Linked DNA regions of Methanothermobacter thermautotrophicus str. Delta H. The protein of the gene in region 1 binds, or shares a complex with, the protein of each later gene. Links are inferred from orthologs where the notes say so. Each region holds a gene or a part of one and is shown on either strand. Other genes may lie near its edges.

Region 1 (6,778 bases):
GGTATTCAGAAAGGCTCAGGGGTTTCCTTGCCCGGGTATGGGAGGAGTTACAGGAGGATGAATCAGAGCACGGCTTTCCGGTGACCCTCATAATGGAACACCGTGACGATATACTGAGGTACAGTGCAATGGTACTTGGTGTCATGCTTTTGCTGACAGGTATCGTCACCATAATGGGGTCATCTGACCGTGTTGTTGACAATGTGGTCTCAGGCGAGAACACGGTCATCGCAGCATTCCTCATCCTCACGGGTCTCCTGCTGGTGGGGGCCTTCATGGTCCATAGCATCATAGGGGGCACACCCCTTGAGGGGTTCTATAAACAGGTGAAGAAGGCTGAAAGAGGGGAAGAGAAAGAAGAAGAGGAATAGTATATAAATCATGACCCCAATATCTAGCTATATAGGATAAGGAGGACGAAAATGTTCAAGGCAGAATTGAATGACCCTAACATTTTAAGGACGAGCTTCGATGCCATATCATCCATCGTTGACGAGGTTCAGATACAGCTTAGCGCCGAAGGCCTGCGCCTGGACGCCCTTGACAGGTCCCACATCACATACGTGCACCTCGAACTGAAGGCCGAGCTTTTCGATGAGTACGTCTGTGATGAACCAGAGAGGATCAACGTGGACACAGAGGAACTCATGAAGGTCCTCAAGAGGGCAAAGGCAAATGACAGGGTCATACTCTCAACCGACGAGGGAAACCTGATAATCCAGTTTGAAGGGGAAGCAGTAAGGACATTCAAGATAAGGCTTATCGACATCGAATATGAAACCCCAAGTCCTCCTGAAATTGAGTATGAGAATGAGTTCGAGGTGCCATTCCAGCTCCTCAAGGACTCAATAGCTGACATAGACATATTCTCAGATAAGATAACCTTCCGTGTAGATGAGGACCGTTTCATAGCCTCAGCTGAGGGAGAATTTGGAGACGCCCAGATTGAATACCTCCACGGCGAAAGGATAGATAAACCTGCAAGGAGCATATACTCCCTTGATAAGATCAAGGAGATGCTCAAGGCAGACAAGTTCAGTGAGACAGCAATAATCAACCTGGGAGATGACATGCCCCTCAAACTGACCCTGAAGATGGCAAGCAAAGAGGGTGAACTCAGCTTCCTCCTTGCTCCAAGAATAGAGGCAGAGGAATAACTTAAAGGTGAGGAATGGGGTTGGACGAATTCTTTCAGAAACTGAGGAGGATTCAGAAAAAGGAGAGATCTGAAAGCGGCCTTGCAAGGGTGGGGGATGACTTCTATGAGAGGGTTCACAGTTACATAGAGGACCTCCTTGACGCCGTTGGCAATGACCCCTTCGCCAAGGAACACTACCTCATAAGGGACACCCAGAGGATAGCCACGGAGATCTGCGAGAGAAGGGAGCACAAGATAACTGATAGTGCCGTCATGAACGTCCAGAGGTCATACCACCTCTTCAATGGCAGGCCACAGTTCGACCTCCAGGATACAACCCCCCTCAACATGACACCAGAGGAGGAGGAGCTCTACTTTTCACTGGTAGAAACCCTGAGGGAATTCAGGGCGAGGATAATCCCCTCAATAGATGTTGAATCCGGTACCAGGGATTCAGGGGCGAAAGATGATGCCCCCAGGAAGGACGTTCTGGATGGCCCTGAACTTCTCGCTGACCCCTCAAAATCCGTAAAAACCGATAAAGGGGTTAAAGGGCGGGAGGAGGATATTGAAACGGTGCTGATATTTGAGGAGGTACCTGCCAGAATAATGGGTGTGGATGAAAAGGTATACGGTCCATTCCGGCCGCAGGACATAGTCACGCTCCCATCACTGAATGCAAACGTCTTCATAAATGCAAAGAAGGGTCGGAGGATAAGGTATTCATAGGCAGCAGGCTTTAAAATGGTTAGATTGCTCTCCTATTCTCTGAAGATCAGGTACTCTGCAATGAAACTGATGGATCAACACGGATTAGCAGTTTAAGGTTCAGTGAACCACCAGGTGGTGTCACATACAAAGGTATAAATAGAGATTTGAGATATACTAACCCAGTATAAAAAAGTTCAGTTATTTTAAAGGCTTACTTTTTCACTTACGAGGTGATTAGATATGAAGATTCCTAAGGAAAGAAGAACTTACTGTCCAAACTGTAGAAAACACACCGTTCACGAGGTACTGGAATCAAAGAGGAGAAAGGCCAGTGAACTTAAGTGGGGTCAGAGGCAGTTCAGACGTGTCACTGCCGGTTACAGGGGTTACCCACGTCCACTCCCATCAGGTAACAAACCCGTTAAGAAACTTGACCTCAGGCTCAAATGCAAGGAATGTGGAAAGTCACACATAAAGAAGAAATCCTTCAGGGCTGGAAGGGTTGAATACGTGGCCTAGAGGTGATTGGCGTGATATTCTACAATACCAAGGGTAACTTTCTCCGTGTTAAATGTCTGGACTGCGGAAACCAGCAGGTTGTCTTTGACAGGGCAGCATCATATGTTCAGTGCATAATCTGTGGTAAAACACTTGTTGAGCCAACAGGAGGAAAGTCAAAGATCAAAGCCCAGATTCTAGAGGTCCTGGATTAATCTAGGTGTTTTTCATGGTAAGAAGAAAAAATGAATGGCCTGAAGAGGGTGAACTGGTGGTTGGGACCGTTCACAAGGTCCTCAACTACGGCGCCTTCGCCACCCTGGAGGAGTATCCAGGGAAGGAGGCTTTCATTCACATCTCAGAGGTATCCTCTGGATGGGTTAAAAACATAAGGGACTTTGTAAGGGAGAACCAGAAGATCGTTGCAAGGGTCCTCCGTGTGAATCCCCGTAAGGGACACGTGGATGTTTCAATGAAAAGGATAAGGGAGGACCAGCGCACAAAGAAGATCCAGGCATGGAAGATCGAACAGAAGGCTGAGAAATTCCTTGAACTCGCAGCAAGGGACCTTGGAAAGGACCTTGACACCGCCTATGAAGAGGTTGGATACGAACTGATGGACATATTCGGAGACCTCTACGGCGCCTTTGAAACCGCTGCAGAGGAGGGGGAAAAGTCCCTCATCGAGGAGGGAGTCCCTGAGGACTGGGCAGCCGTCATCACAGAGGTTGCCAAGCGCAACATAACACCCCCCGAGGTCCAGATAACCGGATACGTTGACATCAAGTCCTACGCACCCAACGGCGTCGAAATAATTAGGAAGGCACTTAAATCAGCCCAGGATGAGGGTATAACAGTCCAGGCGGTAGGAGCCCCCAGGTACCGGCTCATCGTGAAGTCAACGGACTACCTGAAGGCAGAGAAGCAGCTCAAGGAAGCAGCCCAGAAGTGCATAGAGATCGTTGAGAAAGAGGGTGGAGAGGGAGAATTCCTCCGTGAACTCACATGAAGATGAAAAGATGCCGTTCATGCGGAGAGTACACCCTGAAAGAGGTCTGCCCACACTGCGGAGGTAGAACAGGGGTTATTTATCCTCCAAAGTTTTCCCCGGAGGACAAATATGGCGCATACCGGAGAAAACTCAAAAGAGAGCTTTACTCTAGAGGTAGTGGTGAATCAAAATGAGGGAAACAATCATAAACGTTCTGGAAGACATTGAACTTTCCAGCCCCATATTCATCGAGGCACTTCCAGGAATAGGACATGTGGTAAACTGGCAGCCGATCACATAATAGATGAACTGGAGGCTGTCAAATTTGCTGAACTCTACTCCCCATCATTCCCACCACAGGTACTGGTTGATGAGGATGGTATAGTTGAACCCATGAGGAATGAGTTCTATTACCTCAGGGATGCAGGCGGGGATGAGAGGGATTACATAATACTCGTGGGCAACACCCAGGGACTCTCACCTGAGGGACAGTATGAGATCTGTGGCATGATACTCGACTTTGTTGAGGGATACGGCGCCAGGAGGATATTCACCCTTGGAGGCCTCGCAACGGGGCAGCCCGTTGAGAAGGCGAGGGTCTATGGGGCAGCAACCAGCATGGAACTCGTCGAGGATCTCAAGGAACACGGCGTCATCATGAGATCCGCTGATGGAGGCATAATAGGCGCATCAGGACTTCTCCTTGGAATGGGGAGGCTGAGGGGCATGGATGGTGTATGCCTCATGGGTGAAACACCAGGCTACTTCATAGACGCCGAAGCCGCCCGTGCACTCCTTGAGGTGCTACTTGAGATGACAAAACTTGAAGTGGACCTTGAAAAACTTGAGGAGCGTGCAGAGGAGACAAAGAAGATGATCTCAAAGGCCCAGCAGATGGAGCAGGAAATGATTGAGAGGATGAACCTCAAACCCGGGGAAGAGGACCTGCGTTACATAGGCTGACCCCACCACCTATTTTTTCTGGATGATCAGATGATCATAAACGCTGACCTGCATATCCATAGCTGTTTTTCAAGGGCAACGTCCCGTAACATGGTTATTGACAACATAGCACCCCAGGCACGCCTCAAGGGCCTTCAACTTGTAGGGACAGGCGACGCACTTCACCCTGGATGGCGGAAGATCATAGCTGAATCAACTGAATATGAGGGGGACGGGATTTACGGGCGCGATGAGTGCAGCTTCGTAATAACGGCGGAGGTTGAGGACTCAAGGAGGGTCCACCACCTCCTGATACTCCCCTCACTTGAGGCTGCAGAGGAGATAGCCGGGAGGATGCCCTCAGCCAGCACCACAGATGGAAGGCCCAGGGTGAGGATGAACGGGGCCCAGATACTTGAACTTGTACATGAATACGATGGCATGGCAGGACCATCCCATGCCTTCACACCATGGACCAGCATGTACAAGTCATATGACAGCTACATGGACTGTTACGGGGCAAGACCAGACTTTCTTGAACTGGGCCTCTCTGCAGATACTGACATGGCTGATAAGATAGCCGAACTTGCAGACATACCCTTCCTGACCAACTCCGATGCCCATTCGCCATGGCCCCACAGGCTGGGGAGGGAGTTCAATCAGTTTGAGATGGAGGATGTGTCCTTCACCTCCCTCAGGAGGGCCATAGGTAAGTGCAGGATAAGGGCGAACTATGGACTTGACCCGCGCCTCGGAAAGTACCACATGACTGCATGTACCCGGTGCTACCGCATTTACAGTCCTGAGGAGGCGCTTGAAATGGACATGAGGTGTCCCTGTGGCGGTAAAATCAAGAAGGGTGTGGATTACAGGATATACGAGCTCTCAACCTGGGATGAACCTCACCACCCACCACACAGGCCCCCCTACGTCCACCTGATGCCCCTTGCAGAGATCATAGGGATGAAATATGATAAGGGAGTAACCACAAAATTTGTACAGGGAATCTGGGAGAAACTTGTGGGGGAATTTGGAACAGAGATCCGGGTGCTGCTTGATGCCCCCCTTGAGGATATTGCAGCTCTGGATACGGGTGTTGCTGTTGCAGTGGAGGCCTTTCGCAATGGCTCACTGATTGTGATACCCGGTGGTGGTGGGAAGTATGGTGAGATAAGGTTCCCTGCCGAGACCCTTGATGCTTACTTCAGATAATCTAATCAATAACCTGGGGTACCATTATCATCCATCATTATTTCTTCAATGAACCTGGAAAATGGGCTGTTTTATTCCATGGGTCTCAAAAAATGGAATTCCTATCATTGTTTCTTAGAATTAGAATATTGAGCGGACCCGCCGGGATTTGAACCCGGGACCTTCAGATTAGGAGTCTGATGCCCTATCCTGGCTAGGCTACGGGCCCCGTTTCCTTTGCACCTTTTTTAGCGGACCCGCCGGGATTTGAACCCGGGACCTTCGGATTAGAAGTCCGACGCCCTATCCTGGCTAGGCTACGGGCCCTAACAAAAGAGTAAAGAAATATTTGATTTTCTAATATATAAACTTTTACATGTAGATGGGTGTCTCGGCCTCTCCCTGCACCGTCTCTGCGAGCTTCTTGAGGCGTGACTCTATGGCCTGCGCCTCCTGCAGGAGGGGCTCAGGGTCAACAGATGTACCGAGCATTTCATTCAGGACCTCAACGACACTTGCAGCTGCCCTAGGGTCAGGGTAGGGGTTGAGGATCTCTGCAAAGAGGCATGATGCTGGTATATCATTAACAGCGCACCTTGTAAGGAGGGTCCCTGAAATACCATTGAGGTTACCGAAGGGGACTATCGGTATTCCAAGGTCTGCAAGTCTCTGGATGACCTCCTGGCTGTTACCCGCACCCGCCACTGGCTGTGACTTTTCACGGACAACCATGCTGTTAAAGGTTATCAGCTCCCTGCTCTTATTGCGGACCATCCATTCCACGATCGCATTTGTCATATCATAGACAACTGCAGGGGGGAGGATGAAGTCCGAGAGGAAGAGGACTATCCCATCACCCTCATATATCCTGAAGGGGTGTATTGCAACGCCCTTATAGAGGACAGCCAGGGGAGGGAAGTACTTTGAGTCAATGTAGCCTATCTCTCTCATCTTGAGGTCCTCAACCAGAAGCCACCCCAGTATGTTGCCTATGAGGCCAACTCCAGGAGAACCCTCAAGGACTACAGCGTCCTCAACATCCTCTGAATATATTGTGCAGCACTCTGTTTCTGTCTTAATCATCATGGCGCACCACCAGCCCCTCCAAGGTTTTTACCGGTCATGGGGTCAATGTAGATCTCTCCAACGGTTTTCCCACCCATTTCGATGGGAACAACATAGACCAGTTTACCGTCCATTTTAAGGAGCCTTGGTGTCCCTGCAGCGGCACCCTCCTGCTTTATATATGTCTGGGCAATACTCTTTGCCTCTGAATAGGATATCTTCACATTCACGCCTGAACCCCC
Region 2 (6,841 bases), 980 kb from region 1 along the record:
AAAATGATGGAAAAAAGCTTTGTAATGTTAAAACCTGACGCAGTAAAAAGGCGCCTCGCAGGAAGGATAATAGCCAGGTTCGAGGACAGGGGACTCAAGATAGTCGCCTTTAAGATGCTGCAGATCCCGGAAGACCTTGCAATGGAGCACTACCAGGAACACAGGGAAAAGCCCTTCTTCAGGGACCTGGTGGACTACATAACATCAGCACCTGTCATTGCAATGGTCATTGAGGGTAAGGACTGCATATCCCTCATAAGGAAGATGGTTGGCGCAACCAACCCTGCAGAGGCAGACCTCGGGACAATCAGGGGAGACTTCGCCCTTGAAACAGGTAGAAACATAATACACGCTTCAGATTCTCCAGAATCAGCCGAAAGGGAGATTAAACTTTTCTTTGATGAATCGGAAATTTGCAGTTACGAGATGCCTGATAGAGAAATGATATACGAGGAATAAACGCGGAGATTCCAATGAAGATCAGATCACCCATCGTCTCAGTACTCGGACACGTGGATCACGGGAAAACCACACTTCTTGACCATATAAGGGGCAGCGCAGTTGCCTCAAGGGAGGCAGGTGGTATAACCCAGCACATAGGGGCCACAGAGATACCCATGGATGTCATTGAGGGGATCTGCGGAGACTTCCTCAAAAAATTCTCGATCAGGGAAACACTACCAGGACTCTTCTTCATTGATACACCAGGACATGAGGCGTTCACAACCCTCAGAAAACGTGGAGGGGCCCTTGCGGATCTTGCAATACTCATAGTCGATATAAATGAGGGATTCAAGCCCCAGACACAGGAGGCCCTCAACATCCTCAGGATGTACAGGACACCCTTCGTGGTGGCTGCAAACAAGATAGACAGGATCCATGGATGGAGGGTCCACGAGGGACGCCCCTTCATGGAGACCTTCAGCAAACAGGACATCCAGGTCCAGCAGAAACTGGACACAAAGGTCTATGAACTTGTGGGCAAACTCCATGAGGAGGGCTTTGAATCAGAGAGATTCGACAGGGTCACAGACTTCGCCTCACAGGTCAGCATAATACCCATAAGTGCCATAACAGGCGAGGGTATACCTGAACTCCTCACAATGCTCATGGGACTGGCACAGCAGTACCTCAGGGAGCAGCTCAAAATCGAGGAGGATTCCCCTGCCAGGGGCACCATCCTGGAGGTCAAGGAGGAGACAGGCCTCGGCATGACCATAGACGCTGTAATATATGATGGAATACTCAGAAAGGACGACACCATAGCCATGATGACATCAAAGGATGTCATATCCACCAGGATAAGATCACTCCTCAAACCAAGGCCCCTCGAGGAGATGAGGGAATCCAGGAAGAAGTTCCAGAAGGTCGATGAGGTCGTTGCAGCAGCCGGTATAAAGATCGTGGCACCGGGCATCGATGACGTCATGGCCGGCTCACCCCTCAGGGTTGTAACAGACCCCGAGAAGGTGAGGGAGGAGATACTCAGCGAAATCGAGGACATCAAGATAGACACCGATGAGGCAGGCGTCGTTGTGAAGGCAGACACCCTCGGATCACTGGAGGCGGTGGTCAAGATCCTCAGGGACATGTATGTCCCCATAAAGGTGGCAGACATAGGTGACGTCTCAAGGAGGGACGTGGTGAATGCAGGTATAGCCCTCCAGGAGGACAGGGTCTATGGGGCCATAATAGCCTTCAATGTTAAGGTGATACCCTCAGCAGCCCAGGAACTCAAAAACTCAGACATAAAGCTCTTCCAGGGCAACGTCATCTACAGGCTCATGGAGGAATATGAGGAATGGGTCAGGGGCATTGAGGAAGAGAAGAAAAAGAAATGGATGGAAGCCATCATAAAACCTGCAAGCATAAGACTCATACCCAAACTGGTCTTCAGACAGAGCAAGCCAGCCATTGGAGGAGTTGAGGTCCTCACAGGCGTCATCAGGCAGGGCTACCCCCTCATGAATGATGATGGGGAGACGGTGGGTACCGTGGAGAGCATGCAGGACAAGGGTGAAAACCTCAAATCAGCATCACGCGGCCAGAAGGTTGCAATGGCCATAAAGGATGCTGTTTATGGTAAGACGATCCATGAGGGAGATACACTCTACGTTGACATACCCGAAAACCACTACCACATCCTTAAAGAACAGCTCTCAGGGGATCTGACAGACGAGGAACTTGATCTCATGGATAAGATAGCTGAAATCAAGAGGAAGAAGAATCCTGACTGGGGAATGAAGGCACCATTTTAAAATATAAGGAGGAGATATATTGGCATTTAAGGTTGTGATTTCAGACAAGGAGAAGAGCGTCCAGATGGAGGTCGACCCATCAGAGTCCAGGGGCCTCATTGGCCTCACCATAGGCGACGAATTCGATGGATCAATAATAGGCCTCAGCGGATACAAACTGAAGATCACAGGTGGAAGCGATAAGAACGGTTTCCCGATGAAGAAGACAGTGCCAGGTGCAAGGAGGATAAGGAGCCTTGTATCAGGCGGTGTGGGCTATAAACCCAGACGCGATGGCGAGAGAAGAAGAAAAACCTTCAGGGGAAACACAATATCTGATGACATAGTCCAGATAAACACCGTTGTCATTGAGAAGGGTGAGAAACCACTCGAAGAACTCCTTGGCGCCGATGAGGAATAATAAAAGCGTTTATAGGTGTAATCTGTGAAAAATCAATCCGAAATAAACATTGGTCTTGTGGGGCACGTGGACCATGGTAAAACAACCCTTACAAAGGCACTTTCAGGTGTCTGGACCGACACACACAGTGAGGAAACCAAGAGGGGCATCTCCATACGTCTGGGCTATGCCGACATAACCTTCAGGAAGTGCCCGCAGTGCGAAGCCCCAATGTGCTATACAACGGCAGAGATATGTGAGAGGTGCGGCACAGAGACAGAGCTCCTCAGGAAGGTTTCCTTTGTGGATGCCCCGGGCCATGAAACCCTCATGGCTACCATGCTCTCTGGAGCAGCCCTCATGGACGGCGCCATACTCGTGATAGCTGCAAACGAACCATGCCCCCAGCCCCAGACAAAGGAGCACCTCATGGCCCTTGATGTTATAGGGGTGAAGGATGTCATCGTCGTCCAGAACAAGATAGATATCGTTTCGAAGGAGAGGGCGCTTGAAAGCTACAGGGAGATCAAGGAGTTCGTGAAGGGTACCTGCGCTGAGGATGCACCTATAATACCGGTATCTGCTCAACAGGGCGCCAACATTGATATCCTCATTGAAACCATTGAGGAGAGAATCAAAACCCCCAAGAGGGACGTTGATAAACCTGCCAGGATGTACGTGGCCAGGTCCTTTGACATAAACAAACCTGGCGCAGACCCCGAACACCTCGCAGGAGGAGTTATAGGGGGCTCACTGGTCCAGGGCAGGCTCAGGGTTGGAGACGAGATAGAGATAAGACCGGGCATACAGGTCAAAAAGGACGGTAAGCAGACCTGGATGAGTCTGCACTCCACAATCACGGGCCTGGTGGCCGGTGGAGAGGAGATGGAAGAAGTTGGACCCGGCGGACTCGTGGGTGTCGGGACACTCCTGGATCCAGCCCTCACCAAGGCGGACTCACTTTCAGGGTCAGTTGCCGGGGAACCAGGCACACTGCCACCTGTAAGGCACTCATTCACCATGGAGACACACCTCCTGGAGAGGGTTGTCGGTACCAAGGAGGAGACCAAGGTCGAACCCATAAAGACAGGGGAACCCCTGATGATAAACGTCGGTACCACAACCACGGTGGGTGTTGTCAAATCTGCCAGGGCAGATGATGCCGACGTGGTCCTCAAACTCCCTGCATGCGCAGAGGAGGGTCAGAGGATAGCCCTCTCCAGGCGTGTCGGTGCAAGATGGAGGCTGATAGGATATGGTATCATCAAATAGGGTGGTCATAGACACCAATTTTTTATGATACCCTACCAGTTCCGGGTCGACATCGTATCCGAGCTCCGGAGACTCTTCCCAAAAAACGACCTTCTTGTCCCATCCTTCGTCATAGGGGAACTTGAAGGCATAAAGAGACATTCAGGCGGTGATGCGAGGATAGCCGCGTCCGTTGGACTCGCACTCGCAAAGAAACCCCCCTTCAGGATTTTTGAGGAGAAACTCCTTGAAGGTGAAACCGTTGACGACGCGCTTCTCCGGATCTCAGATGTCCTCTGCACCAGCGACCGGGAACTCAGAAGAAGGGCAAGGTCGAAGGGAATACCTGTTGTCTACCTGAGACAGAAAAGATATCTTGGAGTGGATGGGCATATATTGGAGTAGGAGGTTTACTCATGAATCTGTGGAAGGATATTGAACCGGGACCATCAGTACCCGAGGTTGTCTATGCGGTTGTTGAAATACCAAAGGGTTCAAGGAACAAGTACGAATACCACAAGGACCTTCAGGCATTCGCCCTTGACAGGGTACTCTACTCAGCAGTATTCTACCCTGCAGAGTACGGTATAATACCAAGGACACTCTACGATGACGGAGACCCCATGGACATCCTCGTACTCATGGATGAACCAACATTCCCGGGCTGCATCATAGAATCAAGACCCATAGGCCTTTTAAGGATGATCGATGGTGGTGACCAGGACGACAAGATCCTGGCGGTGCCTGTGGCAGACCCGCACTTCGCCGATGTAAAGGACATCTCAGACATACCAGAGCACAACCTTAAGGAGATAGCAAACTTCTTTGAAACCTACAAGAAACTTGAAGGTAAAAAAACAGAGACACTCGGATGGGAGGGTGCTGAAAAGGCATTTGAAGCAGTCAACCACTCCATAGAACTCTACAGGAAAAAATATATGGAGTAATTCTTTAATGGGGGATCCCATTGTATTATGTAACAAAGATTGTTGATACCGTCAGAATACCTCCAGACCGCTTTGAAGAGCCACTGGAGGAGGTCGCCGTCGAGGTTCTAAACGAGACCTACGTTGGAAGGATGGATAAGAACCTCGGGCAGCTGATAACCGTCAAAGAGATAGAGGATATAGGGATAGGAAAGGTTATAATGGGTGACGGTGCCGCCTACCATGAGGTGACCTTCACAGCCCTCTTCTTCAAACCTGAACTACATGAAATCGTTGAGGGTGAGGTTATAGAGATAGCAGAGTTCGGAGCCTTCGTGCGCATAGGTCCGGTGGATGGCCTGGTGCACGTTTCACAGGTAACCGACGACTACATAACCTACGACCCCAAGAAGGGCTCCCTCACAGGTAAGGAGTCAGGCAGACGCCTCGACGAGGGCGACCTTGTAAGGGCAAGGATAGTCGCACTCAGCCTCAAGGGCCGAAGAGAGGGCGTAAAGGTGGGCCTCACCATGAGGCAGCCCGGCCTTGGAAAATTCGAATGGATTGAAGAAGAGAAGAGGAAGAGTAAAAAATGACTGAGAAGGCATGCACAAGGTGTAAGAGAATCACCAGTGACGAAAGATGCCCGGTCTGCAATGTCCCGGCATCCACCAACTGGAGCGGACTCCTCATAATAATAGATCCGGATAAATCAGATATAGCCAGGGAGCTCAACATAACACTGCCTGGTGAATACGCGCTGAGGGTCAGATAGTGTACATACTGCCGGAGGAACTGAGGGCGGAGCTCAAAAGGCCACTTGGAGAGCTCCACAGGTCATTCAGTGACGTTGATGTGGGGAACTCATTCCTCATAACGGTTGGTGACGTCACAACCCGCAATGCACTGGAGCATGGCCTTAAACCCGATGTCAGCATAATAGATAACAGGATCCAGAGAAGGGACTCTGACCATGAATTCAGGGACACAGCAACCATTCTCAGATCCAGGAACCCGCCAGGCACAGTAACAGAGAGCCTCTGGAAATCCATCGAAGAGGCCATAGAGGGCGCCACAGAGAGAGGAGAGCGCTTCATGATAGTTGTTGACGGTGAGGAGGACCTTGCCGTTTTACCATCAATACTTCTCGCCCCACCTGACACAGTGATTCTTTACGGACAGCCAGATGAGGGCGTTGTGCTGGTGAGGGCCAGTGAAACATCCAGTAAGGCTGAAGAACTCATGAAAAAATTTGAGGAGGCATAAAATGGAGATTAACATAATCGAGGAAAAGGAAAACCCACTCTTAAACAGGAAGGAGATAAGGTTTGAATGCTTATACGAGGGCGAATCAACCCCAAAGGTCCTTGAAGTTAAGAACAAACTCGTTGCAATGCTTGACGCTGATAAGGATCTTCTCGTGGTTGACAAAATTGACCAGGGTTTCGGTGAGCCAAGGGCGACCGGCTATGCCAAGATTTATGAGTCAGCTGAGAAACTCACCGAGATAGAACCCGAACACGTGATAAAGAAGAACACTGAGGCATCAGAGGAAGAGGAGGAGGAATAGATGAAGAAATTTGAGCTCTACGAGGTCAAGGACGGTAAACTCGTCAGGAAGAACCCCTTCTGTGTCAGGTGCTCAAACGGTGTCTTCATGGCAGACCATGGGGACAGGTACGCCTGCGGTAAATGCGGATACACCGAATGGAAAAACAGGGAATAGGTGGAAACTTGAACCTGAGGGCTGGCAGATTGAATAGCGGGATGGAGGATGAGGCCGCGGAGTTCACATCATCCCTCACATTTGATCACCACATATTTGAGGCCGACATTGAGTGTAACATGGCACATACACGCATGCTGGCCCATGAGGGCATAATCCCTGAGGAAGTGGCCGCTAAAATCATAGATGCCCTTGAAAGCCTCAGGGAGGAGGGTATAGAGGCCCTTGACATGGACCCATCGGTGGAGGATATCCATATGGCCGTTGAGAACTATGTAACGGCCAGGATCGGAGAGGAAGC

What was found.
Region 2: the proteins of MTH_RS06240 (region 1) and eif2g are in contact, whole or in part, in a crystal structure (PDB 3CW2), measured with the Saccharolobus solfataricus proteins. The link is inferred for Methanothermobacter thermautotrophicus str. Delta H from one-to-one orthologs. Residues at the interface, in WP_009989173.1 of Saccharolobus solfataricus: Val185, Arg186, Thr187, Asn188, Glu189, Pro190, Leu191, Gly192, Val193, Glu194, Ile196, Lys197, Ile200, Ser201, Leu204, Ile217, Lys218, Ile219, Tyr220, Thr221, Ile222, Gly223, Ala224, Pro225, Tyr227; in WP_009988771.1 of Saccharolobus solfataricus: Asp222, Lys225, Pro226, Gly227, Thr228, Gln229, Phe230, Asn231, Leu233, Lys234, Gly235, Leu259, Phe273, Thr274, Lys275, Tyr300, Leu301, Asp302, Pro303, Ser304, Leu305, Lys307.

What each region holds. Positions count from the first base shown.
Region 1 is NC_000916.1:1,180,076-1,186,853, reverse strand. The notes cover bases 1,538-4,466. They hold MTH_RS06240 (translation initiation factor IF-2 subunit alpha), read left to right. Parts: upstream 1,538-2,576; coding sequence 2,577-3,356; downstream 3,357-4,466. Other genes in these bases: MTH_RS06230 (TIGR00375 family protein), read left to right, coding at 4,332-4,466; MTH_RS09575 (RNA-protein complex protein Nop10), read left to right, coding at 3,353-3,532; MTH_RS06245 (30S ribosomal protein S27e), read left to right, coding at 2,371-2,562; MTH_RS06250 (50S ribosomal protein L44e), read left to right, coding at 2,090-2,368; MTH_RS06255 (hypothetical protein), read left to right, coding at 1,538-1,867. Outside these bases: MTH_RS06265 (hypothetical protein), read left to right, coding at 1-371; pcn (proliferating cell nuclear antigen (pcna)), read left to right, coding at 423-1,157; more of MTH_RS06255, read left to right, coding at 1,178-1,537; more of MTH_RS06230, read left to right, coding at 4,467-5,492; MTH_RS06215 (proteasome assembly chaperone family protein), read right to left, coding at 5,844-6,554; MTH_RS06210 (PepSY domain-containing protein), read right to left, coding at 6,554-6,778. UniProt on the Methanocaldococcus jannaschii protein: eIF-2 functions in the early steps of protein synthesis by forming a ternary complex with GTP and initiator tRNA.
Region 2 is NC_000916.1:198,994-205,834, forward strand. Bases 1,804-4,795 are described here. They hold eif2g (translation initiation factor IF-2 subunit gamma), read left to right. Parts: upstream 1,804-2,682; coding sequence 2,683-3,909; downstream 3,910-4,795. Other genes in these bases: infB (translation initiation factor IF-2), read left to right, coding at 1,804-2,258; MTH_RS01195 (30S ribosomal protein S6e), read left to right, coding at 2,278-2,658; MTH_RS01205 (PIN domain-containing protein), read left to right, coding at 3,934-4,293; MTH_RS01210 (inorganic diphosphatase), read left to right, coding at 4,305-4,795. Outside these bases: MTH_RS01180 (50S ribosomal protein L24e), read left to right, coding at 1-7; ndk (nucleoside-diphosphate kinase), read left to right, coding at 4-459; more of infB, read left to right, coding at 474-1,803; more of MTH_RS01210, read left to right, coding at 4,796-4,835; rpoE (DNA-directed RNA polymerase), read left to right, coding at 4,856-5,410; transcription elongation factor subunit Spt4, read left to right, coding at 5,407-5,589; MTH_RS01225 (GTP-dependent dephospho-CoA kinase family protein), read left to right, coding at 5,589-6,080; MTH_RS01230 (30S ribosomal protein S24e), read left to right, coding at 6,082-6,384; MTH_RS01235 (30S ribosomal protein S27ae), read left to right, coding at 6,385-6,540; argH (argininosuccinate lyase), read left to right, coding at 6,549-6,841. UniProt on the Methanocaldococcus jannaschii protein: eIF-2 functions in the early steps of protein synthesis by forming a ternary complex with GTP and initiator tRNA.